3 regions of the Escherichia sp. MAL-1 genome follow, and region 2 is predicted to be linked to each of the others. Evidence: predicted binding sites of a transcription regulator. Region 2 holds the regulator's gene; each other region holds the start of a gene.

The links. The regulator PhoB, encoded in region 2, activates phosphate uptake and scavenging genes when phosphate is short. The targets are predictions, from matches to a motif close to CTGTCATAAAACTGNCNNAT.
Region 1: a site for PhoB is predicted at 5,851-5,870, ahead of kdgR (DNA-binding transcriptional regulator KdgR). Genes of this name have one in related genera too.
Region 3: a site for PhoB is predicted at 7,387-7,406, ahead of ugpB (sn-glycerol-3-phosphate ABC transporter substrate-binding protein UgpB). Genes of this name have one in related genera too.

The regions. Positions count from the first base shown of each region.
Region 1 is NZ_CM129609.1:2,093,403-2,104,107, reverse strand. It holds gene manZ (PTS mannose transporter subunit IID) at 1-488, shown strand, start outside; gene ACU8XX_RS10225 (DUF986 family protein) at 543-1,001, shown strand; gene mntP (manganese efflux pump MntP) at 1,430-1,996, shown strand; gene rlmA (23S rRNA (guanine(745)-N(1))-methyltransferase) at 1,993-2,802, opposite strand; gene cspE (transcription antiterminator/RNA stability regulator CspE) at 2,968-3,177, opposite strand; gene ACU8XX_RS10205 (DUF2627 domain-containing protein) at 3,190-3,333, opposite strand; gene ACU8XX_RS10200 (YebO family protein) at 4,002-4,289, opposite strand; gene mgrB (PhoP/PhoQ regulator MgrB) at 4,364-4,507, opposite strand; gene ACU8XX_RS10190 (YobH family protein) at 4,666-4,905, shown strand; gene kdgR (DNA-binding transcriptional regulator KdgR) at 5,048-5,839, opposite strand; gene ACU8XX_RS10180 (MFS transporter) at 6,016-7,389, shown strand; gene htpX (protease HtpX) at 7,435-8,316, opposite strand; gene prc (carboxy terminal-processing peptidase) at 8,508-10,556, opposite strand; gene proQ (RNA chaperone ProQ) at 10,576-10,705, opposite strand, start outside.
Region 2 is NZ_CM129609.1:3,698,184-3,708,888, forward strand. It holds gene proY (proline-specific permease ProY) at 1-636, opposite strand, end outside; gene brnQ (branched-chain amino acid transporter carrier protein BrnQ) at 712-2,031, opposite strand; gene phoR (phosphate regulon sensor histidine kinase PhoR) at 2,438-3,733, opposite strand; gene phoB (phosphate response regulator transcription factor PhoB) at 3,791-4,480, opposite strand; gene sbcD (exonuclease subunit SbcD) at 4,670-5,872, shown strand; gene sbcC (exonuclease subunit SbcC) at 5,869-9,015, shown strand; gene araJ (MFS transporter AraJ) at 9,141-10,325, shown strand; gene mak (fructokinase) at 10,466-10,705, opposite strand, start outside.
Region 3 is NZ_CM129609.1:285,137-295,841, reverse strand. It holds gene ggt (gamma-glutamyltransferase) at 26-1,768, opposite strand; gene ACU8XX_RS01375 (DUF2756 family protein) at 1,888-2,328, shown strand; gene ugpQ (glycerophosphodiester phosphodiesterase) at 2,315-3,058, opposite strand; gene ugpC (sn-glycerol 3-phosphate ABC transporter ATP binding protein UgpC) at 3,055-4,125, opposite strand; gene ugpE (sn-glycerol-3-phosphate ABC transporter permease UgpE) at 4,127-4,972, opposite strand; gene ugpA (sn-glycerol-3-phosphate ABC transporter permease UgpA) at 4,969-5,856, opposite strand; gene ugpB (sn-glycerol-3-phosphate ABC transporter substrate-binding protein UgpB) at 5,954-7,270, opposite strand; gene livF (high-affinity branched-chain amino acid ABC transporter ATP-binding protein LivF) at 7,667-8,380, opposite strand; gene livG (high-affinity branched-chain amino acid ABC transporter ATP-binding protein LivG) at 8,382-9,149, opposite strand; gene livM (branched chain amino acid ABC transporter permease LivM) at 9,146-10,423, opposite strand; gene livH (high-affinity branched-chain amino acid ABC transporter permease LivH) at 10,420-10,705, opposite strand, start outside.

The sequences.
Region 1 (10,705 bases), 1.6 Mb from region 2:
TCTTCTGGGGAACCGTACGTCCGGTATTTGCAGCACTGGGTGCCGGTATCGCGATGAGCGGCAGCCTGTTAGGTCCGCTGCTGTTCTTCATCCTGTTTAACCTGGTGCGTCTGGCAACCCGTTACTACGGCGTAGCGTATGGTTACTCCAAAGGTATCGATATCGTTAAAGATATGGGTGGTGGCTTCCTGCAAAAACTGACGGAAGGGGCGTCTATCCTCGGCCTGTTTGTCATGGGGGCATTGGTTAACAAGTGGACACATGTCAACATCCCGCTGGTTGTCTCTCGCATTACTGACCAGACGGGCAAAGAACACGTTACTACTGTCCAGACTATTCTGGACCAGTTAATGCCAGGCCTGGTACCACTGCTGCTGACCTTTGCTTGTATGTGGCTACTGCGCAAAAAAGTTAACCCGCTGTGGATCATCGTTGGCTTCTTCGTCATCGGTATCGCTGGTTACGCTTGCGGCCTGCTGGGACTGTAAGACTGTTGTACACTACCGGGGCCTTTTGGCCCCGTTTTTTTATCTGGAGGATTAATGACAATCACGGACCTGGTACTGATTCTTTTCATCGCCGCACTCCTGGCCTTCGCGATCTACGATCAGTTCATCATGCCCCGCCGTAATGGCCCCACCCTGCTGGCAATTCCTTTGCTCCGGCGTGGTCGCATCGATAGCGTTATCTTCGTCGGATTGATTGTCATTCTTATCTATAACAACGTCACGAATCATGGTGCGTTAATAACGACATGGTTATTAAGCGCACTGGCTCTGATGGGTTTTTATATATTCTGGATCCGCGTTCCGAAGATCATCTTTAAACAAAAAGGTTTTTTCTTCGCCAATGTCTGGATTGAATATAGCCGAATCAAAGCGATGAACTTGTCGGAAGATGGCGTGTTGGTGATGCAATTAGAACAGCGTCGGCTGTTAATCCGCGTTCGAAATATCGACGATCTGGAAAAAATTTATAAGCTTCTCGTTTCAACTCAATAAGTTATGAATTTAGCCAAAGCTATGTTTAGTGTATTTTTAATAATCAGACATAGCTTAGGCTATATTACCTCTTCCCTTATTTGTTATTTATTTTAACGTTTCATTGATATATAAATCTAAATGTAAATCGTTATCAATAAAGCAATGAAATAATATATTCCAACAGTTGTTTTATATTCTCAAAATATGTTAAGGTTGCGCCCTCATTTGGGGAGTAGCCGATTTCCAGATTCCGGAAATGTACGTGTCAACATACTCGTTGCAAAACGTGGCACGTACGGACTGAATACTTTCAGTCAGGCGAGACCATATGCACATCAATCGCTATGCCTGCATGAACGCGAAAACCATCGCGGCTTGTTGTTCATGTATGCATGTTTGCTGGGGGCGATGATGTGTTTTATGGATACCCCGGTCAGGACATTGTCATGAATATCACTGCTACTGTTCTTCTTGCGTTTGGTATGTCGATGGATGCATTTGCTGCATCAATCGGTAAAGGTGCCACCCTCCATAAACCGAAATTTTCTGAAGCATTGCGAACCGGCCTTATTTTTGGTGCCGTCGAAACCCTGACGCCGCTGATCGGCTGGGGAATGGGCATGTTAGCCAGCCGGTTTGTCCTTGAATGGAACCACTGGATTGCGTTTGTGCTGCTGATATTCCTCGGCGGGCGAATGATTATTGAGGGTTTTCGTGGCGCAGATGATGAAGATGAAGAGCCGCGCCGTCGACACGGTTTCTGGCTACTGGTAACCACCGCGATTGCCACCAGCCTGGATGCCATGGCTGTGGGTGTTGGTCTTGCTTTCCTGCAGGTCAACATTATCGCGACCGCATTGGCCATTGGTTGTGCAACCTTGATTATGTCAACATTAGGGATGATGGTTGGTCGCTTTATCGGCTCAATTATTGGGAAAAAAGCGGAAATTCTCGGCGGGCTGGTACTGATCGGCATCGGCGTCCAGATCCTCTGGACGCACTTCCACGGTTAATAAGAACGCTGCCAGAGGTGAATATTAAAGTCCGTCTGGCAGTCGAACACTTCTTTTGCTGCCAGTGTTTGCCAGACTTCTGGCTTCGCACGCCAGGCAAACGGCGTCATCTGCAATAATGCGACGGCTTCATCACCGCGAAGACGCATCGGATAACACAACTCCGCACTCTGCTGTAATGTAAAACCTTCCAGTTGTTCTGCATGAGGTGCATGAAGATGTACTTCATTGTAAATCAGCCCCTTCAGCTCCATCAAATGTCGCGGTCCCGGCGTGGCAGTAATGACCCAGCCGCCGGGCTTCACTACTCGTGCTAATTCTTCTGCTTTACACGGCGCGTAAATACGTATTATGGCGTCCATACTGGTATCGGAAAACGGCAAACGGTGGCTGGAAGCGACACAAAAAGTGACCTGCGGATAGCGTTTCGCCGCCGCTTTTATCGCTACCTTCGAAACATCCAGACCAAACGTGATGATTTCGGGCAACGCATCGGCAAATGCGTGTGTGTAATACCCTTCACCACAGCCAATATCCAGCACCGCCGTGGCCTTATCATCAAGCCGTTCCCTCAGTTGGGCGACAATTGCATCACGCAGCGGCTGATAATGTCCGGCATCTAAGAATGCGCGGCGTGCTTGCATCATTTCCGCGCTGTCGCCCGGATCACGAGACCGTTTATGCTGAACGGGCAGCAGATTGACATACCCTTCTTTCGCCATATCAAACTGATGTCGCTGGGGACAGATATAGCTGTTTTTTTCACGCGAAAGAGGCTGATGGCAAAGTGGACAGGAAAAAGACATGACAACTCCGGCAGGATACTAAAGGCCGCAAGTGTAACGCGAATCACGCGGCGGGCAAATATCCGAACGCCAGGAGCGAAGATAAAGCATAGTAAAAAGCCTCGCATTCGACGAGGCTTTATAGCGAGATTGAAGCGTATTCACACTTCAGATCAGTGGATTCGATCAGATAGCTGTTACGTTAACAGCTGCCGGACCTTTCTGGCCGTCCTGAATTTCGAACTCAACGTTCTGACCTTCAGCCAGAGTTTTGAAGCCATTACCCTGGATAGCGGAGAAGTGTACGAACACGTCTTTGCTGCCATCAGCCGGAGTAATGAAGCCAAAACCTTTAGACTCGTTGAACCACTTAACCTGACCTTTAATCTTTGCCATTTGAAAAATTCCTTAGATTGTTTTCTTCGCCCGCAGGCATAACATAGATAAAACTGACACATTACTGCATGAGGCACCAATATAAGGCTCGGCAGAGAAGCGGTATTCAACGTCAACGTGTTTACTCAGGACTTCTTTACTGAAAATGCCACACATAAACAGAACTGTACCTCGTTTAACCCGAAATCTGTTATCACATACAACGTTAATTATGGCAAGCCATTTTTAAACATGTCTCGATCAGACGCACAAATCTCGATACGTCTTCCACTTTTTTTGCACACTTATGCAACGGAATACGCGCCGATATATCATTGTGCTTAACCTTGCCAGTTCAGGCAGATACTTAAACTGGCGTAGTTTCTAACATAGTTCAATAAGTTCAGTTGTTCCAGGCCAGTGGGAGAAGTTATTACATAGTGCGTGCAATATCACATTTTTTGCTATGCAATGAATAAAAAGTTATATCACTTTTTCTCATAAAACAGTCAGTTAACGGCTATCAATTACCCTAAAGAGAAGTCAATCCCCAAAGGGATTGAAAATTTAAAATAAGAAAAATTGATGAATGAGCAAAAAATCAAGAGAGAAACGTTTCGCTAATAAATAATACCACGCTTAATCACAAATCCGATGTAAACATCCTAATAAATTAATGAGGAAAATATCTTTTTCTGATATCCCGTTACGCAAATAAATAATATGATAATTATTTGAAGTCAGACCAGAGTTTTAATTTGAAGCAGTTGCACCATGGCAGTGCGTATAATCAGGATGAATTGAGTAACCCTTCAACGACGGGGTTACTCAAGATTGAGGAAGGATTATCGTTCGGCGACCAGACGAATAATATCTTCGTCTTCAACCGATTTTTGACTCTCAACGGTCTTTTTATCTGCTTTCTCAGGTTCGTTTGCTTCGCACAAACGACGTAACAGTGCATTTTGACGTTTTTGCTGATCCAGCAACGCCTCAAGCAGTTCAATCTGTTCGTTAGTCCGAGAACTGGCACGATTGATAAAAAACCACAAGATGAGCCCGATAAGAAGAACCACCACCGATACAACCAAAGACGCAATGTTCATCACGCCTGAATTTACAACTTCGTTCATTTCACCACCTCTGAGTAGAGGCGCTATTCTACCACTGCTGGAGAGGAAGAAAATCTAGTGCTGAAAAAATGATATCACCACGGGATAAACTGGTTAATGGCACAAATTCCGCTGAAAAATTGTACATCCTGATCGCACATCATGTTGAATACCTGCGCCCAAAGCAGCAAGCAAGCCAACACCACGACAACCAGAACGACCCATCGAAACTTTTTCACTCCAATCTCCGCTTCACCTACCTTATGTCATTAAACTAGCATGCGTTAGTTAAACAGCGCCTAACTATGTCGATATTCGTGCTTTTTCGGAATGAGTAGCTTGCTTCAGCGCATATTGCCGCTACGATTAAGCGAACATAAAAAGAGAAGAGGTTGTAATGCGATTCATCATTCGCACAGTTATGCTGATAGCACTGGTATGGATAGGATTATTACTCAGCGGATATGGCGTTTTGATTGGAAGCAAAGAGAATGCCGCAGGATTAGGTTTGCAATGTACCTATCTGACTGCCAGAGGCACCAGCACGGTACAATACTTGCACACTAAAAGTGGTTTCTTGGGGATAACAGATTGCCCACTGTTACGTAAAAGCAATATCGTGGTCGATAATGGTTAAGGGTAATAAATAACCAGATTCTCACTCATGAGTAAAATATTCTTATAGCAAGCGCGTTTAATATAACGCACCTTCAACTTTATTTTTCTCATGCTAAATAAAGAACCTGTCTGTTTGATATTCCGACAGGTTCTTACTCTCATCAGAACGGATAGTCGTGATAACCCATTTGGGCAGAAATTTTGCGCGCTGCGGTATGCAACATTGCGACATATTCCTGTAAACGCTCTTCAGAGAAACGCAACGTCGGGAAGGAGATGCTCAAACCGGCAATGACCACGCCAAAGCGATCAAATACCGGTACCGCAATGCATCGCAGCCCTTCTTCCTGCTCTTCGTTATCTTCGCCATACCCCTGCTCGCGCACCTGGTCCAGAACGGGTAATAACGCTTCTGTACTGGTGATGGTCCGCTCGGTACTGCGTTTATACTCCACGCCCTCAAGAATTTGCTTCACTTCATCGCGATCGCGCCATGCCAGCAGTACCTTACCAATCGCGGTGCTGTACAGCGGATTACGACGCCCAATCCGTGAATACATGCGCAAATTGTACATAGAGTCAATTTTGTGAATGTAAACAATACTGTCTTCGTCCAGTGCGCCGAGGTGGATAGTTTCTTTGGTCAGGCGGGAGATCTCACGCATCTGGATATCTGCGCTACGAATTAAATCGACGTTTTGTAACGCGCGAGCGCCCAGTTCAAACAATTTCAGGGTCAGGGAATATTTCTCCGACTCCCCTTCCTGCGCCACATAACCTAAGGTTTTCATGGTCTGTAAAAAGCGATAAACGGTGCTTTTTGACATCATGACGCGCTGCGACAGCTCGGTTATCCCTATTTCGCGCTCTTCACCCAGCGCCTGCAAAATGCCAAAAACTTTTAGCACGGAAGATACAGAATCAGGCTGTTTATCCAGATCTGCGTTAGCCATTTATCACCTCATTGCGAGTGTTTTATAAAAATCAGAACTGTTTTTTATTATAATTTCGCACCAGGGTGGTCGCAATCCATCTTTTGCCGGTTAGTTACAATTCTGCGACATCCACCGTGAATATCAGTGCTAGAATCATACCCCTGTTGATTATTCACCAAAGATATAAAATTCCTATGCCAAAAGTTCAGGCCGACGGCCTGCCATTGCCCCAGCGATACGGTGCGATATTAACCATTGTGATTGGTATTTCGATGGCTGTCCTTGACGGCGCAATCGCCAACGTCGCCCTGCCAACAATCGCCACGGACCTTCATGCCACGCCAGCCAGTTCCATCTGGGTAGTGAACGCCTATCAAATCGCCATTGTCATCTCCCTGCTCTCGTTTTCGTTTCTGGGCGATATGTTTGGCTATCGACGTATTTATAAATGCGGTCTGGTCGTTTTTCTGTTGTCTTCACTGTTCTGCGCCCTTTCTGATTCGCTGCAAATGCTCACCCTTGCGCGTGTCATACAAGGTTTCGGCGGTGCAGCGTTGATGAGCGTTAATACCGCACTTATCCGCCTGATCTATCCACAACGTTTTCTGGGGAGAGGGATGGGCATAAACTCGTTTATTGTTGCCGTCTCTTCTGCTGCCGGGCCGACAATTGCTGCAGCAATCCTCTCCATCGCATCCTGGAAATGGTTATTTTTAATCAACGTACCGTTAGGTATTATCGCCCTGCTTCTGGCGATGCGTTTTCTGCCACCCAATGGTTCTCGCGCCAGTAAACCCCGTTTCGACCTGCCCAGCGCCGTGATGAACGCGTTAACCTTCGGCCTGCTTATCACTGCGTTGAGTGGTTTCGCTCAGGGGCAATCGCTGACGTTAATTGCTGCGGAACTGGTGGTAATGGTTGTTGTTGGTATTTTCTTTATTCGCCGCCAGCTTTCTCTTCCCGTACCGCTGCTACCGGTGGATTTACTGCGTATCCCGCTGTTTTCACTTTCTATTTGCACATCTGTTTGCTCTTTCTGCGCACAAATGCTGGCAATGGTTTCCCTGCCCTTTTACCTGCAAACCGTGCTCGGGCGTAGTGAAGTCGAAACAGGTTTACTTCTGACACCGTGGCCGTTAGCAACGATGGTGATGGCTCCGTTGGCAGGCTATTTGATTGAACGCGTACATGCAGGATTGCTGGGTGCTCTAGGGTTGTTCATCATGGCTGCGGGGCTTTTTTCCCTGGTTCTGCTGCCCGCGTCACCTGCGGATATCAATATTATCTGGCCGATGATCTTATGTGGCGCTGGATTTGGCTTGTTCCAGTCACCCAATAACCACACCATTATTACCTCCGCTCCTCGCGAACGTAGCGGTGGAGCCAGTGGCATGTTAGGAACGGCTCGTCTACTGGGTCAGAGTAGCGGCGCGGCACTGGTGGCGCTGATGCTAAATCAGTTCGGTGATAATGGTACGCACGTTTCGCTGATGGCTGCGGCTATTCTGGCAGTGATTGCTGCCTGTGTCAGTGGTTTACGTATCACTCAGCCACGATCCAGGGCATAAAAAAAGCGCGTCGATCAGGACGCGCTTTTTAGTATTTACTTCATATTACTTCAGGTATTCACCCGTACGCAGAGCTTCAATTCGTTTATCCAGCGGCGGGTGAGTCATGAACAACTCACTGAGCGATTTCGACTTACCGTTAATGCAGAAAGCCATCATGCTGGTTGCTTCTTGCGGTTCATAGCTGGTTTTCAGGCGCTGCAGCGCGGCAATCATTTTCTCGCGACCAACCAATTTTGCCGAACCGGCATCAGCATGGAATTCACGATGACGCGAGAACCACATGGTGATAATGCTCGCCAGAATACCAAACACCAGTTCCAGAACCGTTGCAACCGCAAAGTAGATCAGCGGGTTGCCGTTGCTCTCTTCACCTTCATCACGATTTCCGCCCATAAAACCCGCGGCAAGCTGCGCCAGAATACGGGAAATAAAGATAACGAAGGTGTTCACCACGCCCTGAATCAGCGTCATGGTAACCATATCACCATTGGCGATGTGGCTGATTTCGTGAGCAATTACCGCCTCGGCTTCATCCGGGCTCATGTTCTGCAGCAAACCGGTGCTGACAGCAACCAGAGAGGCATCACGGCGCGCACCGGTTGCAAAAGCGTTGATGTCCGGCGCATGGTAGATAGCCACTTGCGGCATAGCGATCCCCGCCTGACGAGCCTGGGTTGCTACAGTATTGACCAGCCAACGTTCCCTTTCGTTACGCGGTTGCTCGATCACTTCCCCGCCAACAGATCGTAATGCCATCCATTTGGACATCAGAAGCGAAACGAAGGAACCACCAAAACCGAACAGCAAGGCCATGATCATCAGCCCCTGAACGCTGCTCGACTGTATCCCTGTCAGGCTCAGTACCAGCCCGAAAACGACCATTACGGCCAGGTTCGTTAGCAGGAAGAGCGCGATTCGCATCATAATTTTCTTTTTACCTCAGTTTAACAAAACGCAATATGCGATACCCACATCGTATGGGTTACGCGACTATTTTCAAGTCTGGATAGTGCGTAAGTCACCAGAAAGACACAACTTTACATTTTGTAGCATCTGATTTACGGCATCTTGCCGCTGTTAAAAAATCAGGCACAATTTCTTGTGCCTGATTGATATTACTTGACGGGAGCGGGTTGTTCCGCGGGTCTGGCTTTTTCAAGCTTCGCCAGATCGAGTGCGATATTCACCGTCTCATCCAGATAAGGATCCGGCTCCTGGTAATCTTTCGGTAGATCATCCAGCTTCTTCAACTCCGGTTTACCTTCGCGTTTAAAGCGTTCGTTCAAACGCGCCAGACGCGTCGCATCATCTTCATTATTCTCTTTCTCACGCACAGCGTAGTTCAGAGAAACGATATTGCGCTTGTCCTTCATAGCGTTGAAGCGCGCGATATCCTTCATGATGTTCTGGAACTCAGGATCTTTCGCGATACGCGCATTATGTTCCTTCAGCAGCTCCGGTTCAAAGGCAGTTAAATCTCCTGATTTCACATAAGTCGCGGCATCGATGCTATCCCACGGCAGCGCGTTATCTTCGAATTTCTCACCCGTTTCCGTTTCTTCATTACCCGTCGGCATGATGATGTCTGGCGTTACGCCTTTACGTTGCGTACTGCCGCCGTTAACGCGATAGAATTTCTGGATCGTGTACTGCACAGAACCCAGCGCTGGCCATTCAGGACGTAACATCTGATCGTAAATACGGTTCAATGAACGGTATTGCTGAACGGTGCCTTTACCAAACGTCGGTTCACCCACAACCAGCGCACGACCGTAATCCTGCATTGCCGCGGCAAAGATTTCTGAAGCCGAAGCACTGAAACGGTCAACCAGTACCACCAGCGGGCCTTTATAGAACACCTGCCCGTCGGTATCGCTGTCTTCACGAACCTTGCCGTTGTTATCGCGGACCTGAACAATGGGACCCGCAGGAATAAACAGACCTGAGAGCGATACCGCTTCGGTCAACGCCCCACCGCCATTGCTACGCAGGTCGATGATCACACTGCTGACATTCTGTTTTTCCAGTTTCTGCAGTTGAACTTTGACATCGTCTGTCAAACCCACATAGAAGCCCGGAATATCCAGCACGCCGACTTTCTCTTTACCGACGGTCTTCACCGACATTTTAACCGCGCGGTCTTCGAGACGAATACGTTCACGGGTCAATGTTACAGTGCGGGTCTTGGTCCCTTTACCAGCAGGTAAAATTTCCAGACGAACTTTACTGCCCTTCGGCCCTTTAATTAAGGCAACCACATCATCAAGACGCCAGCCAATCACGTCAACCATCGGCTTGCCTGTTTGACCAACACCGACAATTTTGTCACCAACGCTGATAGCTTTACTCTTCGCTGCCGGACCACCTGCCACCATCGAATTGATAACGGTGTAGTCATCATCCATTTGCAGCACTGCGCCAATACCTTCCAGCGACAAACTCATTTCAGTGTTGAACTGTTCGGTATTACGCGGGGAAAGATAGTTGGTATGCGGGTCGATTTCACGCGCAAACGCCGTCATTGCCAGCGAGAAAACATCTTCGCTGTTGGTTTGCGCCAGACGACGAATGGTAAATTTGTAGCGGCGTGTCAGGGTTTCACGAATTTCTTTATCCGTTTTTCCTGCCAGCTTCAGGCTTAACTCGTCGAATTTGACTTTACTGTCCCACAGCGCGTTCAACTCAGCCTCGTTTTTCGGCCAGGGCGCTTTGCTGCGGTCAAGGTTATAAGTGTCGTTGCCGGTGAAATCCATCGGCTTTTCCAGTACCGACAAAGCGTACTGGTAACGCTCAAAACGGCGCTTTTGCGCCAGATTGTAGAGATCGTAGAAAACGTCGAGTTTGCCTGAACGCAGTTCATCGCCTAACTCGGTTTTCTTTTTCGCGAACTGTTCAACATCGCTTGCCAGCAGCACGTTGTGGCTGTAATCGAGCAGATTCAGGTAGCGGTCAAAGATTTTGGCCGAAAATGCCTGATCGAGGTCGAACTGGCGATAATGAGAACGGGTGAAGCGCGACGTTACGCGCTCACTTACCGTCGCATGCTGCGTCTCTTCCTTTAATACCGGAATTTGATCAGCACGCGTGATATCTTCTACAGCGAAGGTCTGGCCTGCTATTGCAAGCAGGCCAGCTAACGCGGTAAGCCTAAAAAACATGTTCATGCCTGGCCCGGCCTCCGTTTCAGAACACTAGGTGTTCTGCGCGCACAATCAAAGACATACCCGAATTCAGCTGGACGCGGACGCCGTCTTTGGTGATTTCTAATACGGTGGCATCCATCGCGTTTTGACCCGCTTTCACCTTCAGGGCT
Region 2 (10,705 bases):
GTAAGCAAACATCACCATTTGCAACGACATTACCATGCCAAGCCAGCCGTTACTGAAGAAGCCGCCGTTGCTCCACAGGTTATGAATACCGGTCGGTTGCCCGCCGTTGCCAATCCCCCAGATGATGATGCCGAAACCGGCGACAATCATGATGATGATGGTGGCGACTTTAAAGAACGAGAACCAGAATTCCAGCTCACCGAATACCTTCACGCTCATCAGGTTTACGGCGCAAATGATCAGCACCACGCTCAGTACCCAAATCCAGTGCGGCACCGTCGGGAACCAGACACCCATATAGATACCAAAAGCGGTCACATCGGCGATGGCGACAATAAGGATTTCAAAGCAGTAGGTCCAGCCGGTAATGTAACCTGCCAGCGGGCCGAGGTTTTCCTGCGCATAACGCGAGAAAGAGCTGGCGGCCGGGTTATGTACCGACATTTCCCCCAGCGCACGCATAATGATATACGCCGCGATACCACCGATAATATAGGCCAACAACACGCTCGGACCGGCCATTTTGATGGCGTCTGCCGAACCGTAAAACAGCCCGGTGCCAATTGCTGAACCCAGTGCCATAAAGCGTATGTGGCGGGTACTTAGCCCACGCTTTAGCTTGTTCTTACTTTCCATCAATTCCTAACCCATCAACACAATAAAAAACCACGGGGCATCGCAGCCCCGTGGTTAAAACAAATGTTCAGTGATTTAGTGAGCGCTGGAGGTCACCTGACGACCTGCCGCGCGATCCCAGATAATGGCCAGAACCACCATCACCACTGTTGGCATTAACCACGCCAGACCTTGTTCGGCCAGCGGTAAACGCTGCGCCCAGGACGGTAAGATATCGCTGAATGCAGATGCTTTGATCCCGTCGAGAATACCAAAAAGCAGGCTGATAAACATCGGCGGAGCAATCACGCGGGACGAATTATGCCACCATGAGCGTGTAAAACTTAATACAACCAGTGCGATACACGGCGGATAAATAGCGGTCAGCACCGGTACGGAGATCTGGATCAGCTGGCTTAAGCCGAGGTTAGAAACCACCATCGAGAAGCCGCCGAGGATAAACACCAGCGTACGATAAGAGAGCGGTACGTACTGGGCAAAGAATTCTGCACAAGCACAGGTCAGGCCAACTGCCGTTACCAGGCAGGCGATGAAGATTAACGCCGCCAGCAGGAAGCTACCGCCGCCGCCAAAGGTGTGCTGAACGTAAGCATGCAGAATAGCAGCGCCGTTTGCAGACTGATCGACCAGCGACGCGCTGTCTGAACCCAGACGGAACAGCGCGAGGTACAGCAGAGTCAGACCAACACCCGCCATCAGGCCAGCCCAGACGGTATAACGGGTCAGTAGGCGCGCTTCGGTAACGCCACGAGAACGCGCCGCGTTAACAATAACGATACCAAACACCATTGCGCCCAGCGTATCCATGGTCAGATAGCCGTTAACGAAACCGTTAGAAAACGCAGCGTTTTGATAAGCCTCAGTCGCCGTGCTGATAGAACCCGCCGGCCAGACAATCGCGGCAACAGACAGGATGACCAGCGCGATAATTTTCAGCGGCGCAAGGAAGTTGCCCACGGTATCCAGCAGCTTGCCCGGATAGAGCGAAACCAGAATAACGATAGCGAAATAGACCAGGCTGTAGATAAACAGCGGCAGCGCGGAATCACCCGTCAGCGGCGCAATCCCCACTTCAAAAGAAACGGTAGCTGTACGCGGCGTAGCGAAAAGCGGCCCCACCGCCAGGTAACAAACCGTTGCCAGCAGTACGCCAGCGACTTTACCGATTGGCGTGCTGAGGCTGTCAACACCGCCGCCAACTTTTGCCAGCGCCACTACTGTTAATACCGGCAGGCCAACGGCAGTAATGAGGAAGCCGAATGCCGCAGTCCAGACGTGTTCGCCTGCCTGTAAGCCGACCATTGGAGGGAAAATAATGTTACCTGCGCCGACGAACAACGCAAATGTCATAAAGCCCAGAGCGATGATATCGCGCGATCTTAATTGATGGGTCATAAATCATACTGCCTGTGGATGTGGTGTTGTAACGTTAAATTTTTGTGCCAATCCCTGGGGATGATACAGCGGTATATTTAAACAATTTTAGCGGGAAATACTCCCAACCAGGCGCGGCGAAGAATAGTTTTTCGATTTACCGCGTTAATGCAGTCAGTATGACAGCACCTGAAGCGCAATTTAAACGCTTATAACGTTTTAAAGCAAGGAGGGATCTAAAAACCAGAGGTATATAGCGATAAGAAATCACCAACCAGTATAAAACACTATTTCCGTGAAAAAGACATGGCTAATCATGCGAACAAAAAATCACCAACCGTTGTAAAATCTAACGCCCGTATTTTGACTGCAAAGAAAATAAGCCAGCATCGACTGGCTTATGGCAATAAAAGATGACAAAGGCGGATTAATCGCTGTTTTTGGCAATTAAACGTTCCGGGATAACAAAACTGAAACGTGTTCCTTTTCCTACTGTACTCTCAATATTCAGGCGACTTTCGTGATGATTCACCGCATGTTTCACGATCGCTAACCCTAATCCGCTACCGCCGGTTTGCCGGGAACGCGCTTTATCAACGCGATAAAAACGCTCGGTCAGGCGCGGAATATGCTCCGGTGCAATGCCCGGTCCGTTATCTTCAACGCTAAATTCGGCACCGTGCGGCACTCGCTGCCAGCGTACGGTGATATGCGTGCCTTCCGGCGTATGATTCACGGCGTTATAGACCAGGTTCGAAATCGCACTGCGTAGCTGATCTTCATTGCCAGACACCTTGAGGCCGTTATCTATCTCAAAGGTAAATGTCTGTTTTTTCTGACTCAGAGTCTGAGCCTCGCGCTCAACAACGCGCAGCATCATCGGCACATCAACCTTTTCATTGAGCAAATGCGTCGGCGCGGCTTCAATTTTCGACAGCGTCAGCAATTGCTTCACCAGCCCTTCCATCCGCTGGGTCTGCTCGCGCATGGTGTGCAACGCTTTTTCGCGTACCGCGCCTTCCAGCGGCTGCTCATCCATCATCTCCAGGTAACCCTGTAACACGGTCAATGGCGTGCGTAACTCATGGCTTACGTTGGCGAAAAAGTTGCGCCGCGCCCCTTCCAGTTGATGCATTTGCGTGACATCACGCGCCACCATCAGCAACTGTTTGTGGGTATAAGGCATGACGCGAATTTCCAGATGCCGCCCGGTGTTGAGCACCAGATTGAGCGGGCGAGAAAAATCACGCGTTTTCAGATATTGCGTAAACTCCGGGTAACGCAGTAGGTTAAGGATGTTCTGCCCGTTATCTTCCGGCCAGCGCAAACCAAGAATTTGTTGCGCCAGACCGTTACACCAGAAAATACCGCCCTCTTCCGTGGTCAGCACCACCGCGTCGGGCAGCGACTCCGCGCCGCTACGAAAGCGTTTAATCAGATTGCCCAGTTCACGGCGGCGTTTTTTATTTCGCAGCTGCATCTGGTGTAAGCCGTATAGTAGCGGTTCCCAGCTACCACGCCCCGGTGGCGGGGTCATACTGCGATCCACCCACAGCCACCATGAAAGGCGCAATAAATTCCAGAAATGCCAGATAAGCAGTCCTGTTACCGATGCCAGCAAAAACCAGGGCAGGTAACCAAAAAATGCACCCAGGATGAAAGCCGGGAGGCAGCAAAGTAGCAGCTCCAGCACCAGCCTTTTCCACGACAGCCGTTCCAGCACGTAAGATACTCCAGTTAAGAAATCATAAGCCCTGCTCTGCGTCCGATGAGCAAGGCGTTAAAAGCGGGTTGAAAAACGATATCCTGTACCGCGCACGGTCTGCACCATGCGGTCATGCCCGCCGGGCTCCAGTGCTTTACGCAGGCGACGAATGTGGACATCGACCGTGCGGTCTTCCACATACACGTTAGTTCCCCAGACGTGGTTTAACAGCTGCTCGCGGCTGTACACGCGCTCAGGATGCGTCATAAAAAAGTGCAGCAGTTTAAATTCTGTCGGCCCCATCTCCAGCGGCTCTTCGCCCGCCATCACTCGGTGAGATGTCGGGTCGAGACTTAATCCCTGCATCTCAATCACCTCTTCCACCGCCATTGGCGAAATACGGCGCATTACCGCTTTGATTCGCGCCACCAGCTCCTTCGGCGAAAACGGCTTGGTGATATAGTCATCCGCGCCGGTTTCAAGGCCGCGCACGCGATCTTCTTCTTCCCCTCTGGCGGTCAACATCACCACTGGAATATCCCGGGTCATCGACTCGCGCTTGAGGTGTTTTATGAACTGGATACCGGAGCCGCCAGGTAACATCCAGTCAAGGAGAATTAAATCCGGCCAGGGTTCATTCAGTTGATTCACAGCACTGTCATAATCTTCCGCTTCGACCGGCTGAAAGCCATTTTGTTCGAGCACGAAGCAGACCATTTCGCGAATTGGAGCTTCATCTTCTACGACCAGAATACGTCTCGCCATGATTTGCCCTGTTGTAATAAATAGGTTGCGATCATTAATGCGACGTCATTATGCGTCAGATTTATGACAGATTTATGAAAAGCTCGTCGCACATATCTTCAGGTTATTGATTTCCGTGGCGCAGAAAAAAGCAAATGGCACATCTGTTTGGGTATAATCGCGCCCATGCTTTTTCGCCAGGGAACCGTTATGCGCATCCTTCACACCTCAGACTGGCATCTCGGCCAGAACTTCTACAGTAAAAGCCGCGAAGCTGAACATCAGGCTTTTCTTGACTGGCTGCTGGAGACAGCACAAACCCATCAGGTGGATGCGATTATTGTTGCCGGTGATGTTTTCGATACCGGCTCGCCGCCCAGTTACGCCCGCACGTTATACAACCGTTTTGTTGTCAATTTACAGCAAACTGGCTGTCATCTGGTGGTACTGGCAGGAAACCATGACTCGGTCGCCACGCTGAATGAATCGCGCGATATCATGGCGTTCCTCAATACTACCGTGGTCGCCAGCGCCGGACATGCGCCGCAAATCTTGCCTCGTCGCGACGGGACGCCAGGCGCAGTGCTGTGCCCCATTCCGTTTTTACGTCCGCGTGACATTATTACCAGCCAGGCGGGGCTTAACGGTATTGAAAAACAGCAGCATTTACTGGCAGCGATTACCGATTATTACCAACAACACTATGCCGATGCCTGCAAACTGCGCGGCGATCAGCCTCTGCCCATCATCGCCACGGGACATTTAACGACCGTGGGGGCCAGTAAAAGTGACGCCGTGCGTGACATTTATATTGGCACGCTGGACGCGTTTCCGGCACAAAACTTTCCACCAGCCGACTACATCGCGCTCGGGCATATTCACCGCGCACAGATTATTGGCGGCATGGAACATGTTCGCTATTGCGGCTCCCCCATTCCACTAAGTTTTGATGAATGCGGTAAGAGTAAATATGTCCATCTGGTGACATTTTCAAACGGCAAATTAGAGAGCGTAGAAAACCTGAACGTACCGGTAACGCAACCCATGGCGGTGCTGAAAGGCGATCTGGCGTCGATTACCGAACAGCTGGAACAGTGGCGCGATGTATCACAGGAGCCACCTGTCTGGCTGGATATCGAAATCACTACTGATGAGTATCTGCATGATATTCAGCGCAAAATCCAGGCATTAACCGAATCATTGCCTGTCGAAGTATTGCTGGTACGTCGGAGTCGTGAACAGCGCGAGCGTGTGTTAGCCAGCCAACAGCGTGAAACCCTCAGCGAACTCAGCGTCGAAGAGGTGTTCAATCGCCGTCTGGCACTGGAAGAACTGGATGAATCGCAGCAGCAACGTCTGCAGCATCTTTTCGCCACGACGTTGCATAGCCTCGCCGGAGAACACGAAGCATGAAAATTCTCAGCCTGCGCCTGAAAAACCTGAACTCATTAAAAGGCGAATGGAAGATTGATTTCACCCGCGAGCCGTTCGCCAGCAACGGGCTGTTTGCCATTACCGGCCCAACCGGTGCGGGGAAAACCACCCTGCTGGACGCCATTTGTCTGGCGCTGTATCACGAAACTCCGCGCCTCTCTAACGTTTCACAATCGCAAAATGATCTCATGACCCGCGATACCGCTGAATGTCTGGCGGAGGTGGAGTTTGAAGTGAAAGGTGAAGCGTATCGCGCGTTCTGGAGCCAGAATCGGGCGCGTAACCAGCCGGACGGTAATTTGCAGGTGCCACGCGTAGAGCTGGCGCGCTGCGCCGACGGCAAAATTCTCGCCGACAAAGTGAAAGATAAGCTGGAACTGACAGCGACGTTAACCGGGCTGGATTACGGGCGCTTCACCCGTTCGATGCTGCTTTCGCAGGGGCAATTTGCTGCCTTCCTGAATGCCAAACCCAAAGAACGCGCGGAATTGCTCGAGGAGTTAACCGGCACTGAAATCTACGGGCAAATCTCGGCGATGGTTTTTGAGCAGCACAAATCGGCCCGCACTGAGCTGGAGAAGCTGCAAGCGCAGGCCAGCGGCGTCGCGTTGCTCACGCCGGAACAAGTGCAATCGCTGACAGCGAGTTTGCAGGTACTTACTGACGAAGAAAAACAGTTACTTACCGCACAGCAGCAAGAACAACAATCACTAAACTGGTTAACGCGTCTGGACGAATTGCAGCAAGAAGCCAGCCGCCGTCAGCAGGCCTTGCAACAGGCGTTAGCCGAAGAAGAAAAAGCGCAACCTCAACTGGCAGCGCTCAGTCTGGCACAACCGGCACGAAATCTTCGTCCGCACTGGGAACGCATCGCAGAACACAGCGCGGCGCTGGCGCATACTCGCCAGCAGATTGAAGAAGTAAATACTCGCTTACAGAGCACAATGGCGCTTCGCGCGAGCATTCGCCACCACGCGGCGAAGCAGTCAGCAGAATTACAGCAGCAGCAACAAAGCCTGAATACCTGGTTACAGGAACACGACCGCTTCCGTCAGTGGAACAACGAACTGGCGGGTTGGCGTGCGCAGTTCTCCCAACAAACCAGCGATCGCGAGCATCTGCGGCAATGGCAGCAACAGTTAACCCATGCTGAGCAAAAACTTAATGCGCTTGCGGCGATCACGTTGACGTTAACCGCCGATGAAGTTGCTACCGCCCTGGCGCAACATGCTGAGCAACGCCCACTGCGTCAGCACCTGGTCGCGCTGCATGGACAGATTGTTCCCCAACAAAAACGTCTGGCGCAGTTACAGGTCGCTATCCAGAATGTCACGCAAGAACAGACGCAACGTAACGCCGCACTTAACGAAATGCGCCAGCGTTATAAAGAAAAGACGCAGCAACTTGCCGATGTGAAAACCATTTGCGAGCAGGAAGCGCGCATCAAAACGCTGGAAGCTCAACGTGCACAGTTACAGGCGGGTCAGCCTTGCCCACTTTGTGGTTCCACCAGCCACCCGGCGGTCGAGGCGTATCAGGCGCTGGAGCCTGGCGTTAATCAGTCTCGATTACTGGCGCTGGAAAACGAAGTTAAAAAGCTCGGTGAAGAAGGTGCGACGCTACGTGGGCAACTGGACGCCATAACAAAGCAGCTTCAGCGTGATGAAAACGAAGCGCAAAGCCTCCGACAAGATGAGCAAGCACTTACTCAACAATGGCAAGCCGTCACGGCCAGCCTCAATATCACCTTGCAGCCACTGGACGATATTCAACCGTGGCTGGATGCACAAGATGAGCACGAACGCCAGCTGCGGTTACTCAGCCAACGGCATGAATTACAAGGGCAGATTGCCGCGCATAATCAGCAAATTATCCAGTATCAACAGCAAATTGAACAACGCCAGCAACTACTTTTAACGACATTGACGGGTTATGCACTGACATTGCCACAGGAAGATGAAGAAGAGAGCTGGTTGGCGACACGTCAGCAAGAAGCGCAGAGCTGGCAGCAACGCCAGAACGAATTAACCGCGCTGCAAAACCGTATTCAGCAGCTGACGCCGATTCTGGAAACGTTGCCGCAAAGTGATGAACTCCCGCACTGCGAAGAAACTGTGGTATTGGAAAACTGGCGGCAGGTACATGAACAATGTCTCGCATTACACAGCCAGCAGCAGACGTTACAGCAACAGGATGTTCTGGCGGCGCAAAGTCTGCAAAAAGCCCAGGCGCAGTTTGACACCGCGCTACAGGCCAGCGTCTTTGACGATCAGCAGGCGTTCCTTGCGGCGCTAATGGATGAACAAACACTAACGCAGCTGGAACAGCTCAAGCAGAATCTGGAAAACCAGCGCCGTCAGGCGCAAACGCTGGTCACTCAGACAGCAGAAACGCTGGCACAGCATCAACAACACCGACCTGACGACGGGTTGGCTCTCACTGTGACGGTGGAGCAGATTCAGCAAGAGTTAGCGCAAACTCACCAAAAGTTGCGTGAAAACACCACGAGTCAAGGCGAGATTCGCCAGCAGCTGAAGCAGGATGCAGATAACCGTCAGCAACAACAAACCTTAATGCAGCAAATTGCTCAAATGACGCAGCAGGTTGAGGACTGGGGATATCTGAATTCGCTAATAGGTTCCAAAGAGGGCGATAAATTCCGCAAGTTTGCCCAGGGGCTGACGCTGGATAATTTAGTCCATCTCGCTAATCAGCAACTTACCCGGCTGCACGGGCGCTATCTGTTACAGCGCAAAGCCAGCGAGGCGCTGGAAGTCGAGGTTGTTGATACCTGGCAGGCAGATGCGGTACGCGATACCCGTACCCTTTCCGGCGGCGAAAGTTTCCTCGTTAGTCTGGCGCTGGCGCTGGCGCTTTCGGATCTGGTCAGCCATAAAACACGTATTGACTCGCTGTTCCTTGATGAAGGTTTTGGCACGCTGGATAGCGAAACGCTGGATACCGCCCTTGATGCGCTGGATGCCCTGAACGCCAGTGGCAAAACCATCGGTGTGATTAGCCACGTAGAAGCGATGAAAGAGCGTATTCCGGTGCAGATCAAAGTGAAAAAGATCAACGGCCTGGGCTACAGCAAACTGGAAAGTACGTTTGCAGTGAAATAACTATTCAGCAGGATAATGAATACAGAGGGGCGAATTATCTCTTGGCCTTGCTGGTCGTTATCCTGCAAGCTATCACTTTATTGGCTACGGTGATTGGTAGCCGTTCTGGTGGTTGTGATGGTGGTATGAAAAAAGTCATTTTATCTTTGGCTCTGGGCACGTTTGGTTTGGGGATGGCCGAATTTGGCATTATGGGCGTGCTCACGGAGCTGGCGCATAACGTAGGAATTTCGATTCCTGCCGCCGGGCATATGATCTCGTATTATGCACTGGGGGTGGTGGTCGGTGCGCCAATCATCGCACTCTTTTCCAGCCGCTACTCACTCAAACATATCTTGTTGTTTCTGGTGGCGTTGTGCGTCATTGGCAACGCCATGTTCACGCTCTCTTCGTCTTACCTGATGCTCGCCATTGGTCGGCTGGTATCCGGCTTTCCGCATGGCGCATTTTTTGGCGTCGGAGCGATCGTGTTATCAAAAATTATCAAACCCGGAAAAGTCACCGCCGCCGTGGCGGGGATGGTTTCCGGGATGACAGTCGCCAATTTGCTGGGCATTCCGCTGGGAACGTATTTAAGTCAGGAATTTAGCTGGCGTTACACCTTTTTATTGATCGCTGTTTTTAATATTGCGGTGATGGCATCGGTCTATTTTTGGGTGCCAGATATTCGCGACGAGGCGAAAGGAAAGCTGCGCGAACAATTTCACTTTTTGCGCAGCCCGGCCCCGTGGTTAATTTTCGCCGCCACGATGTTTGGCAACGCAGGTGTGTTTGCCTGGTTCAGCTACGTAAAGCCATACATGATGTTTATTTCCGGTTTTTCGGAAACGGCGATGACCTTTATTATGATGTTAGTTGGGCTAGGGATGGTGCTGGGAAATATGCTAAGTGGCAGGATTTCAGGACGTTATTCACCACTGCGCATTGCAGCAGTGACTGACTTTATCATTGTACTGGCACTGCTGATGCTCTTTTTCTGCGGCGGCATGAAAACAACGTCGCTTATTTTTGCTTTTATTTGTTGCGCGGGATTATTTGCCCTTTCAGCACCTCTGCAAATATTGTTACTGCAAAATGCCAAAGGCGGAGAGTTATTAGGTGCCGCAGGTGGGCAAATAGCGTTTAACCTCGGTAGCGCCGTCGGCGCATATTGCGGAGGTATGATGCTGACGCTGGGGCTGGCATATAATTACGTGGCGCTGCCTGCCGCCCTGCTTTCGTTTGCTGCGATGTCATCGTTGCTGCTGTATGGTCGCTATAAGCGCCAGCAAGCGGCGGATAGTCCGGTGCTGGCGAAACCACTGGGGTAGATTACTGTCACGGTGCGCGTTGCTTATTGCCGGATGCGGCGTGAACGCCTTATCCGGCCTACGGTTCTGGCACCTTTTGTAGGCCTGATAAGCCGCGGCAAGCGTCGCATCAGGCATGATGCGCCAATTGCCTACGTTTTTTACTCTTGTGGCCATAACCACGTAGCGCCGCGTACGCCGCTGGAATCACCGTGCTTCGCCTTACGCACCGGCGTTTCACATTCGCCGCCGAAGACAAATTGTTTAATCAACTGCGGAACCGTTTGATATAAACGGTCTACATTGCTCATCCCGCCCCCCAGGACAATTACATCCGGATCGAGAATATTCACGACATGTGCCAGCGATTTTGCCAGCCGCAGCTCGTAGCGACACAATGC
Region 3 (10,705 bases), 1.5 Mb from region 2:
CTTCCCACGAAGAGGGCCGCTAACCTTAGTACCCCGCCGTTAAATCATCCACCGAGCGCGGGTCGGATGCGCCGTACAACTCACCGTCCGGCCCAACCATAATGCTTTGTGTACTGCCCATCGCCTCTTTCAGCGCCACTTTCTGACCTTTTGCTTCCAGCAGCTTGAGCGTATCCGGGCTAAACCCTTTTTCGACACGCAGCTCGTCCGGCAACCACTGATGGTGGAAACGCGGCGCATTGGTCGCTTCGGCGACGTTCATGCCATAATCGATGCTATTCACCACCATTTGCAGCACTGTAGTGATGATCCGGCTACCGCCTGGGCTACCGGTAACCAGCCAGGTTTTACCGTCTTTCACCACAATGGTCGGCGACATCGACGACAGCGGGCGTTTGTTCGGCCCGACGGCGTTGGCATCACCGCCCACCAGCCCGTAAACGTTCGGTACGCCCGGTTTGGCGGAGAAATCATCCATCTGGTTATTAAGCAGAATACCGCTCTCGCCCGCGACAATACCCGTACCGAAGGTGGTGTTCAGCGTATAGGTCACCGCCACCGCGTTACCGTCTTTATCCACTACAGAGTAATGGGTAGTTTGATTACTCTCATAAGGCGCAAGCTTGCCAGGGCGAATCTCACTGGACGGCTTCGCTTTGTTGATATCAATTTGATCGGCAATGGATTTGGCATAGGCTTTATTGGTCAGTGCCTGCCACGGGACTTTGACAAAATCCGGGTCGCCAAGATATTCCGAGCGGTCGGCGTAGGCGTATTTCTCCGCTTCTGCCATGATTTGCATCGCATCGGCGCTGCCAAAGCCGTATTTCTTCATATCGAAGTTTTCCAGAATATTGAGGATTTGTACGATATGGATCCCGCCGGAGGATGGCGGTGGCATGGAGTAAACCTGATACCCGCGATAATCGCCGCTTATCGGAGTGCGTTCGACCGCTTTATAGGCCGCTAAATCTTCTTTAGTGATCAAGCCACCGTTTTTCTGCATCTCCTGGGCGATCTGTTCCGCAATCGTGCCTTTATAGAATTCGTCCGGGCCGTTTTCAGCAATCATCTCCAGGCTCTTTGCCAGGTTCGCCTGCACCAGCGTGTCGCCCTTTTTCAGCGGCTCGCCCTCTTTCCAGAAGATAGCTTTACTGTTTTCGTGATTCGGCAACACTTCGCTACCGTAGGTTTTGAGATCGTCAGCCAGCGCGTCGTTAACGATAAAACCATCGCGTGCCAGTTTAAACGCGGGCTGCACGACTTTGTTCAGCGGCATGGTGCCGTATTTATCCAGCGCCAGCGAGAAACCTGCTACCGTACCCGGTGTGCCGGAAGCCAGATGCGAAGTGAGTGATTTTTTGCTGTCCGGGTTGCCCTGATCATCGAGGAACATATCGCGGGTCGCTTTGGCGGGTGCCATTTCGCGGAAATCGATAGCCGTGGTATTGCCATTTTTCGAGCGGATTAACATAAAACCACCACCGCCCAGATTCCCTGCCTGCGGATGCGTTACCGCCAGCGCGTAGCCCACCGCCACGGCGGCATCAACGGCATTCCCGCCCTCCTTGAGAATATCCACCCCCACCTGAGTGGCAGTGGCGTCCACAGACGCTACCATTCCCTGTTTCGCGCGTACCGGGTGGAAGACATCTTCCTCCACACCATACGAGACGGGCGGCGCAGGAGGCGCGGCGGCGGCGCTAAAACAACTTCCTGAGAGCAGAGCAGCAATGGCCACCCGGCGTAAAAACGTCGGTTTTATCATCGTTATTCTCCAGAGATTAAGGGGCAACCCCAGCTAAGCCTGGTATATAACTCTGAATTAATCATCGTTTTGTCGGGAAGCGAGTAAACTTAAAGGATATCTTCAGAGGAGGATACGCGATGAAACGACTTCTGATTCTTACGGCACTCCTGCCGTTTGTCGGCTTTGCACAGCCCATTAATACTCTGAACAACCCTAACCAGCCGGGGTATCAGATACCCAGCCAGCAGCGGATGCAAACCCAGATGCAAACGCAGCAAATCCAGCAAAAAGGGATGCTGAATCAGCAACTGAAAACGCAAACTCAGTTGCAACAGCAGCATTTAGAAAACCAGATAAACAATAATTCTCAGCGGGTGTTGCAGTCACAGCCGGGGGAGCGAAATCCCGCCCGGCAGCAAATGCTGCCCAACACCAACGGCGGGATGTTAAACAGCAACCGTAATCCGGATAGTTCGTTGAATCAGCAGCATATGCTGCCGGAGAGGAGAAACGGCGACATGCTGAATCAGCCCAGCACGCCGCAGCCTGACATTCCGTTGAAAACTATTGGGCCGTAAAGTTCGGACCAATCACGTCAATCGCATCGGTACAGATGCAATCCACGCCCCAGCGCAGCAACTCTGCCGCGCGCTGGGGTTTATTGACGGTATAAACCAGAATCCGCAGTCCGGCGTCTTTCAACTGCATCACTCGCACTTTATCGAGTAACTTATGATTGAGATGAATAGAGACGCAGCCCAGCCGCGCGGTCAGTTCGCGCCAGTCGTCGCGCCACTCATCCAGCAACAAACCGCGCGGCAGTTCCGGTACTGCCTGTTGTGCGGCTTCTAAAGCATCAATCTCAAACGATGACAGCAGCGGCGGCGTCATACCGGCCCACAGTTGGCGTGCCGCCAGCGCCACCATTTTGCCCGTTAATGGTCCAGTGCCAGTGGTGGGTTTGATTTCGATATTCGCCATCATCCCGTGTTCACGACAGCGTTCCGCCACCTGCGAAAGCAACGGCAGCGGCTCACCTTTAAACGCTTTGCTGTACCAACTGCCCGCATCCACGCGCAGTAAATCCTGCCAGTTCAGTTCACCCGCGACGCCCCAGCCGTTGCTGGTGCGTTCGAGATTGTCGTCATGGAGCAGGAAGATCTCGCCATCTTTCGATAACTTCGCGTCAAATTCGATCATCTTATGACCGTATTTTGCCCCGACGTCGATTGCCGCCAGGGTGTTTTCCGGGGCCAGCTTACCGCCGCCACGATGAGCGACGATGCGGGGATAAGGCCAGTTACTCATACTCGTTGTCCTGTTTCACCATCAAAAAGATGCAGCTGATTTTCCGCCAGATGCAGCCACAGCGTGCTGCCTGCCGTCGGGCGCTCCTGATGCGCCAGTCGCACCACCAGCTTCTGCTCGCCCCAGCGTCCGTGCGCCAGGTTATCTGCGCCGAGGATCTCCAGCGTGTCCATCACCAGCGGTACGCCGCCTTCTGCCTGCGAGCTTAGCGCAATATGTTCCGGGCGAATGCCGAGAGTCATTTTACGCCCGGCATACTGACGGTAGCCACCGTTTAGCGGCAGCTCAATACCGCCGTCCAGTTCGAAATGCGTGCCTTCGTTATTCACGCGGCCTGTCAGCAGATTCATCGCCGGACTGCCGATAAAACTCGCTACAAACAGGCTGGCGGGCTTTTCGTAGACTTCAACTGGTGTGCCAATCTGTTCGGCAACGCCGCCGTTCATCACCATTACTCGCTGGGCGAGCGTCATCGCTTCAACCTGATCGTGAGTAACGTAGAGTGAAGTCGTTTTCAGGCGACGGTGCAACTGTTGCAGTTCAAGACGCATCTGCACGCGCAGCTTGGCATCGAGGTTAGAGAGCGGCTCATCAAACAGGAACACCGCCGGATCGCGCACAATCGCGCGGCCCATCGCCACACGCTGGCGCTGACCGCCGGAAAGCTCGCGCGGGCGACGTTTGAGCAGACCGTCCAGCTCCAGAATGCGCGCCGCTTCTTTAACGCGCTCGGCAATTTGCTGCTTGCCCATGCCGCGAATTTTCAGCCCCCACGCCATGTTTTCTTCGACACTCATATGCGGATAAAGCGCGTAGTTCTGGAACACCATCGCAATCCCGCGATCTTTTGGCTCCATTTCAGTCACGCGCTGGTCGTTGATCCAGATATCGCCTTCTGTCACCCGCTCCAGCCCGGCAACCATGCGCAGCAGCGTCGATTTCCCGCAGCCAGACGGCCCGACCATCACGATAAATTCGCCATCCGCCACATCAAGGGTCAGCGGTTTAATGACCTGGGTTTTACCATCCCAGCTTTTGGTTACTGCCTGTAATTTCAGTCCTGCCATCTTATTTCTCACTATCGACCAGGCCGCGCACGAAGGCACGCTGCATCACTAAAACAATCACCACCGGAGGGATAAGCGTTAACAACATCGCCGCCATCACTGAGTTCCATTCCGTGGTGCCTTCGCCTGTAGCGATCATCCCTTTGATCCCTGCCACGGTGGTGCCGAGATCCACATCGGTAATAATCAACAACGGCCACAAATACTGGTTCCAGCCGTAAATAAAGGTGATCACAAACAGCGCCGCCAGATTGGTTTTGGAGAGCGGAAAAACGATGTCGCAAAAGAAACGCATTGGTGACGCGCCGTCGATCCGCGCCGCTTCCACCAGTTCATCCGGCAGCGTCATAAAGAACTGGCGAAACAGAAACGTGGCGGTCGCCGAGGCCATCAGCGGCAGCGTTAAACCGGCGTAGCTGTCGAGCATCTTCAGGTTGGCGATGACTTCCACCGTCGGGAAGATACGTACTTCAACCGGCAGCATCAGGGTGATAAAAATCATCCAGAAGAAGAGGTTACGTAGCGGAAAACGAAACCAGACAATGGCAAATGCCGAGAGCATCGAGACGGTAATTTTGCCGAGCGTAATGCTGAACGCCATCACAAAGCTGTTAAGCAACATCCGCCAGAACGGCGCGCTATTCGTGCCTACCCCGTTCACCCAGATGTTGTGGATGTTTTCCAGCAGATGTGTGCCGGGGATGAGCGTCATCGGCGCGGCATAGACGGCCTGTTTATCCAGCGTCGCCGCGACAAACGCCACGTACAGCGGGAAGAGGATCACCGCGATCCCGAGGATCAGCATGGTATGGCTGAATATCGTCAGCCACGGACGGTTCTCAATCATTGGTAACGCACCTTGCTTTCAACATAGCGGAACTGCACCACCGTCAGCACGATGACGAGGAACATCAACACCACCGACTGTGCGGCAGACGAAGCCAGATCCAGTCCGGTAAAACCTTCGCGGTAGATCTTATAAATCAGCGTCGTGGTGGCCTGAACCGGCCCGCCGGACGTGGCGGCGTCGATCACCGGGAAGGTGTCGAAGAAGGCATACACCAGGTTCACCACCAGCAGGAAGAAACTCACCGGAGCGATAAGCGGCAGCGCAATCTTAAAGAAGCGGCGAATTGGGCCTGCACCGTCGATGGCTGCGGCTTCGATCAACGAACGGGGAATGGATTGCAGCGCGGCATAGAAGAACAGGAAGTTGTAGCTGATTTGCTTCCATACTGAGGCAAACACCACCAGAAACATTGCCTGACCGCTGTTTTGCGCGTGGTTCCAGTCGTAGCCGAACTCCGCGAGAAAATGGGTGATCAGCCCGCGACCGGGGTTAAACAGGAAGATCCACAATACGGCGGCAACGGCGGGAGCCACGGCGTAAGGCAGCAACATTAAGGTTTGATAGAAACGGCTGCCGCGCACGATGTACTCCACCAGCGCCGCAAAGAACAGCGATACCAGCAAACCGCTGACGGTGACAAAGGTGCTGAATTTTATCGTCGTCCAGAAGGAGTCGAGATAGTAGCTGTCATGGAACAGCGTGACGAAGTTATCCAGGCCGACAAACTGGCTGGAGAAACCAAACGGATCGACGCTTTGTAGCGAGTACCACAACGCTTCGCCCGCAGGCCAGATAAAAAAGATAACGGTGATGATGAGCTGCGGCGCGACCAGCAGATAAGGCAGCCAGCGCGAGCGGAACACCGGACGGGATGATGACATTACGGTTAATTCCTGAACTGTGCCGGATGCGCTTCGCTTATCCGGCCTACACGCGATGCCAGGTCAGATAAGCGAAACGCATCCGACATTACACTGATTAAGACTTCGTCGATTTCTCAAAGCGGCGCAGCAACTGATTTCCACGCTCAACGGCGGTATCCAGTGCCTGCTGTGGTGTCTTCTTACCGGTCCACACGCTCTCCAGCTCTTCATCCACAATCACGCGGATCTGCGGCATGTTGCCCAGACGCAGCCCTTTGGTGAACGGCAACGGCGGCTTATTCAGCATCTGACGCGTCGCGGTATCCGCCCCTGGGTTTTTCTCATAAAAGCCCTGCTCACGGGTCAGGTCATACGCTGCTTTGGTGATTGGCAGATAACCGGTTTTCTGATGCCACTCGGCAGCGTTTTCTGGCTTCGCGAGGAAATCGAGGAACTTCGCCACACCGGTATACGTTTCTTTATCTTTACCCTGCATCACCCACAGGCTGGCTCCGCCGATAATGGCGTTTTGTGGCGCATCTTTCGCATCGGCGTCGTAAGGCATCATGCCTACGCCGTAGTTAAATTTGGCGTACTCGCGAATGTTGGCAAGAGAACCGGAAGAGGCGGTGGTCATCGCGCAATCACCGTTATAGAACTTCTCGGTGGATTCATCCTTACGACCGACGTAGCTGAAGTCGCCCTTCTTGTTCATCTCCTCGAGCATGGCGATGTGTTTCACCTGCTCCGGCTTGTTGAACTCCAGCACCGCGTCCGTGCCGTCAAAGCCGTTGTTTTTGCTGGCAAACGGCAGACCGTTCCAGGCGCTAAAGTTTTCCAGTTGGATCCAGCCCTGCCAGCCGCTGGCGTAGCCGCACTTCATACCGGAGGCTTTCAGTTTCGCGGCATAGTCCGCCAGATCCTGCCAGGTTTTCGGCGGTTGTTCCGGGTCTAATCCTGCTTTCTTGAAGGCGTCTTTGTTGTAATAGAGAACGGGGGTCGAGCTGTTGAATGGCTGGGAGAGTAAGTGGCCCGTTTTGCTGTCGGAGTAGTAACCGGAAACCGTCGGCACAAACTGCGACTCATCGAATTGAATCCCCGCCTCTTTAAACACGTCATATACCGGTTTAATGGCTTTCGATGCCATCATGGTGGCGGTGCCAACTTCATAAACCTGCAAAATAGCCGGAGCGTTGCCGGTACGAAATGCGGCAATCCCCGCGCTTAAATTCTGTTCGTAGTTGCCTTTATAGGTCGGTACAATTTTGTAATCCGGATTTTCGGCGTTAAAACGTTGGGCCAGAGAATCCACCTCTTTACCCAGTTCCCCTTCCATAGAATGCCAGAACGGAATGGTCGTCACTGCCTGTGCATTCCCCATTAACGCCAGTCCGAGCGCCAGTGCTGAAGCTGTATAATGTAACGGTTTCATCGTTTATCTCTCTTGTTGTACCGAATGCGCGAATTCACGCGTTTTATGCTCGCGGGGTAACATGACATGCTCGAATTACAGAAAAATAACTTTTTTGTTACATTTGTAAGATAGTAAGGTGTCAGAAAGATGACAAGGCGGTGACGGCGTGGGTGAGGGAAAATGGGAGATGGGGCACGGATAAGCGGAAAAATAGAAGGTCTGAATCAAACTCTACAGATTACTCATCGTTTCATGCCAGATGCGGCGTAAACGCCTTATCCGGCCTACAAAATCGTGCAAATTCAATATATTGCAACTCACCCAGTAGGCCTGATAAGCGCAGCGCATCAGGCAATTTTACATTTGTCACCTGTCTCAAAGGAGTCTTTTGACTCCTTATCAATCAACGTGTTATTACCCGCCTAAATACGCACTTCTCACTGCTTCGTTCGCCAGCAGCACGTCGCCGGTATCGGAGAGCACCACATGGCCGTTTTCCAGCACGTAGCCGCGATCCGCCAGCTTTAGCGCCTGGTTGGCGTTCTGCTCGACGAGGAAGATAGTCATCCCCTGCTCGCGCAGCTGCTCGATGGTGTCGAAAATTTGCTGGATGATAATCGGCGCAAGACCGAGCGATGGCTCATCAAGTAGCAGCAAACGCGGATTGCTCATCAGCGCGCGACCAATCGCCAGCATCTGCTGTTCACCGCCGGACATGGTGCCCGCCCGCTGAACACGGCGCTCATGCAGACGTGGAAACAGTTCATACACCCACTTTATGCGCTCCTGAAACTGGTCACGTTCGGCAAAGAAGCCGCCCATCGCCAGGTTCTCTTCCACCGTCATCCGCGAGAAGACGCGACGCCCTTCCGGGACAATCGCTACCGCTTCGCGCATGATTTTCGCCGTCTGCCAGTCGGTAATGTCTTTATCATCAAACACAATTCGCCCGCTGGTGGCGCGCGGATCGCCGCATAACGTACCAAGCAAGGTGGTTTTCCCCGCCCCGTTCGCGCCAATCAGCGTGACAATCTCGCCCTGATTGATATGCAAGCTCACCTCATGCAGCGCCTGGATTTTGCCGTAGTGGGCGCTGACTTTGTCAAAGGACAACATGACTTTTTCCATCTTATGCCTCACCTAAATAGGCACGGATCACGTCCGGGTTATTACGGATTTGCTCCGGCGTACCGTTTGCCAGTGGCGTCCCCTGATTGACCACGTAAATTCGGTCTGAAATCCCCATCACCAGCTTCATATCGTGTTCAATCAACAAGATAGTGGTGTTGTGATGATTGCGCAGTTCGGCAATCAGCTCATCCAGCTCTTTCGTCTCTTTCGGGTTAAGACCTGCCGCCGGTTCGTCGAGCATTAAAATCTCCGGCTGCGTCACCATGCAACGGGCAATCTCCAGACGGCGTTGGTCACCATAGGCCAGGTTACTCGCCTGACGGTTGGCGTGTTCCAGCAAACCAATGCGCTCAAGCCAGGTGGCGGCGCGGTCGAGCGCTTCGCTCTGGGCGCGACGGAAAGAAGGCGTTTTCAACAGGCCAGAGAACAGCCCGGTTTTCAGTTGCTGATGCTGCGCCACCAGCAGGTTTTCAATTACCGTCATTTCACGGAACAGACGCACATGCTGGAAGGTGCGCACCACGCCCATGCGGGCAATTTGCTGCCCCGGTAAACCTTCAAGATGCTGATCGCGCAGTAAAATGGTGCCGCCGGTGGGTTTGTAGAAACCGGTCAGGCAGTTAAAAACCGTGGTTTTTCCGGCACCGTTAGGGCCGATTAACGAGACGATTTCCTGCGGGTACAGTTCAAGATTGACGTTGTTCACCGCCAGCAGGCCGCCGAAGCGCATCATCAGACCGTTAACAGATAATAATGGCTGACTCATGCCTGCTCTCCTTTCGCTGCGCCGTTTTTCAGCTTCAGTTGCGGGCGCGTCATGGGCAGCAAGCCCTGCGGACGCCAGATCATCATCAGCACCATCAAACCACCGAGCATTAACATGCTGTATTCGTTGAAATCACGCATCAATTCGCGCGACACCACCAGCAAAATTGCCGCCAGAATCACCGCAAATTGCGAGCCCATACCGCCGAGCACCACTATCGCCAGCACAAACGCCGATTCGGCAAAGGTGAAGGATTCCGGGCTGACAAAGCCCTGACGCGCCGCAAACAGCGTTCCGGCAAAACCGGCAAACGCGGCGCTGATGGTAAAGGCGGTCAGCTTGATACGACGCGGGCTTAAGCCCAGCGAACGGCAGGCAATTTCATCTTCACGCAATGCTTCCCACGCACGCCCCAGCGGCATCCGCAGCAGGCGGTTAATGACAAACAGGCTTAGCACCACCAGCAGCAACGCCACCAGATACAGGAAGATGACGCGATCGGAGGGATCGTATTTCAGGCCAAAGAAATTACTGAACGTGTCCCAGCCGCCTTCACGAGCGGTACGGCTGAACTCAAGGCCGAAGAAAGTCGGTTTCGGGATCTGACTGATTCCGTTCGGGCCGCCGGTAATTTCGGTGTTATTGAGCAGCAATATGCGCACAATTTCGCCGAAGCCAAGGGTAACGATCGCCAGATAATCACCACGCAGACGCAGCACCGGAAAGCCGAGCAGGAAGCCCGCCGCCGCTGCCATTAACCCGGCAATCGGCAGACAAGTCCAGAAGCCCAAGCCGTAATAGTGATTGAGCAGCGCAAAGGTGTAAGCGCCGATGGCGTAAAAACCGCCGTACCCCAGCACCAGCAGACCAGAAAGACCAACAACCACATTCAGCCCGAGACCGAGGATAATGTAGATCATGGTCAGAGTGGCGATATCCACCGTCCCACGTGACACCATAAACGGCCACGCCACCGCAAGCACCAGCAGCGCCACGAGGAACAGTTTCTGCTTCACCGTGGAGCCATCAATGGCGGGCAGAATAAACTTCGGTCCGGAAACACTTTTCAACCCTTTCTGGAAAGCAGGTCGCAAAAGCTGAAAGAAAAAGACCACCGCCGTGCCGATAAACACCCACTGCCAACGGACATCCGAAGCGCTGTCGACCACCAGTTTGGTGCCATCCAGCTCCAGTTGCACGCCCATAAAGACGCCAGCGAGGACAAAGAACATCGCGGCAGAGAGCAGCGCCATTGCAATATGCATCGGTTTCATACTTTCTCTACCTCCGGGCGACCCAGAATACCGGTCGGCATCACCAGCAGCACCAGAATCAGCAGGGCAAATGAAACCACATCCTTATATTCCGTACTCAGATAGGCAGAAGAGAGCGCCTCCGCAATCCCCAAGATCAGCCCGCCAATCATCGCCCCTGGAATGCTGCCAATCCCACCGAGCACCGCAGCGGTAAAGGCTTTCATCCCGGCCATAAAGCCGATATAGGGGTTAATGACGCCATAGAACTGACCGAGCAGTACGCCAGCCACTGCCGCCATC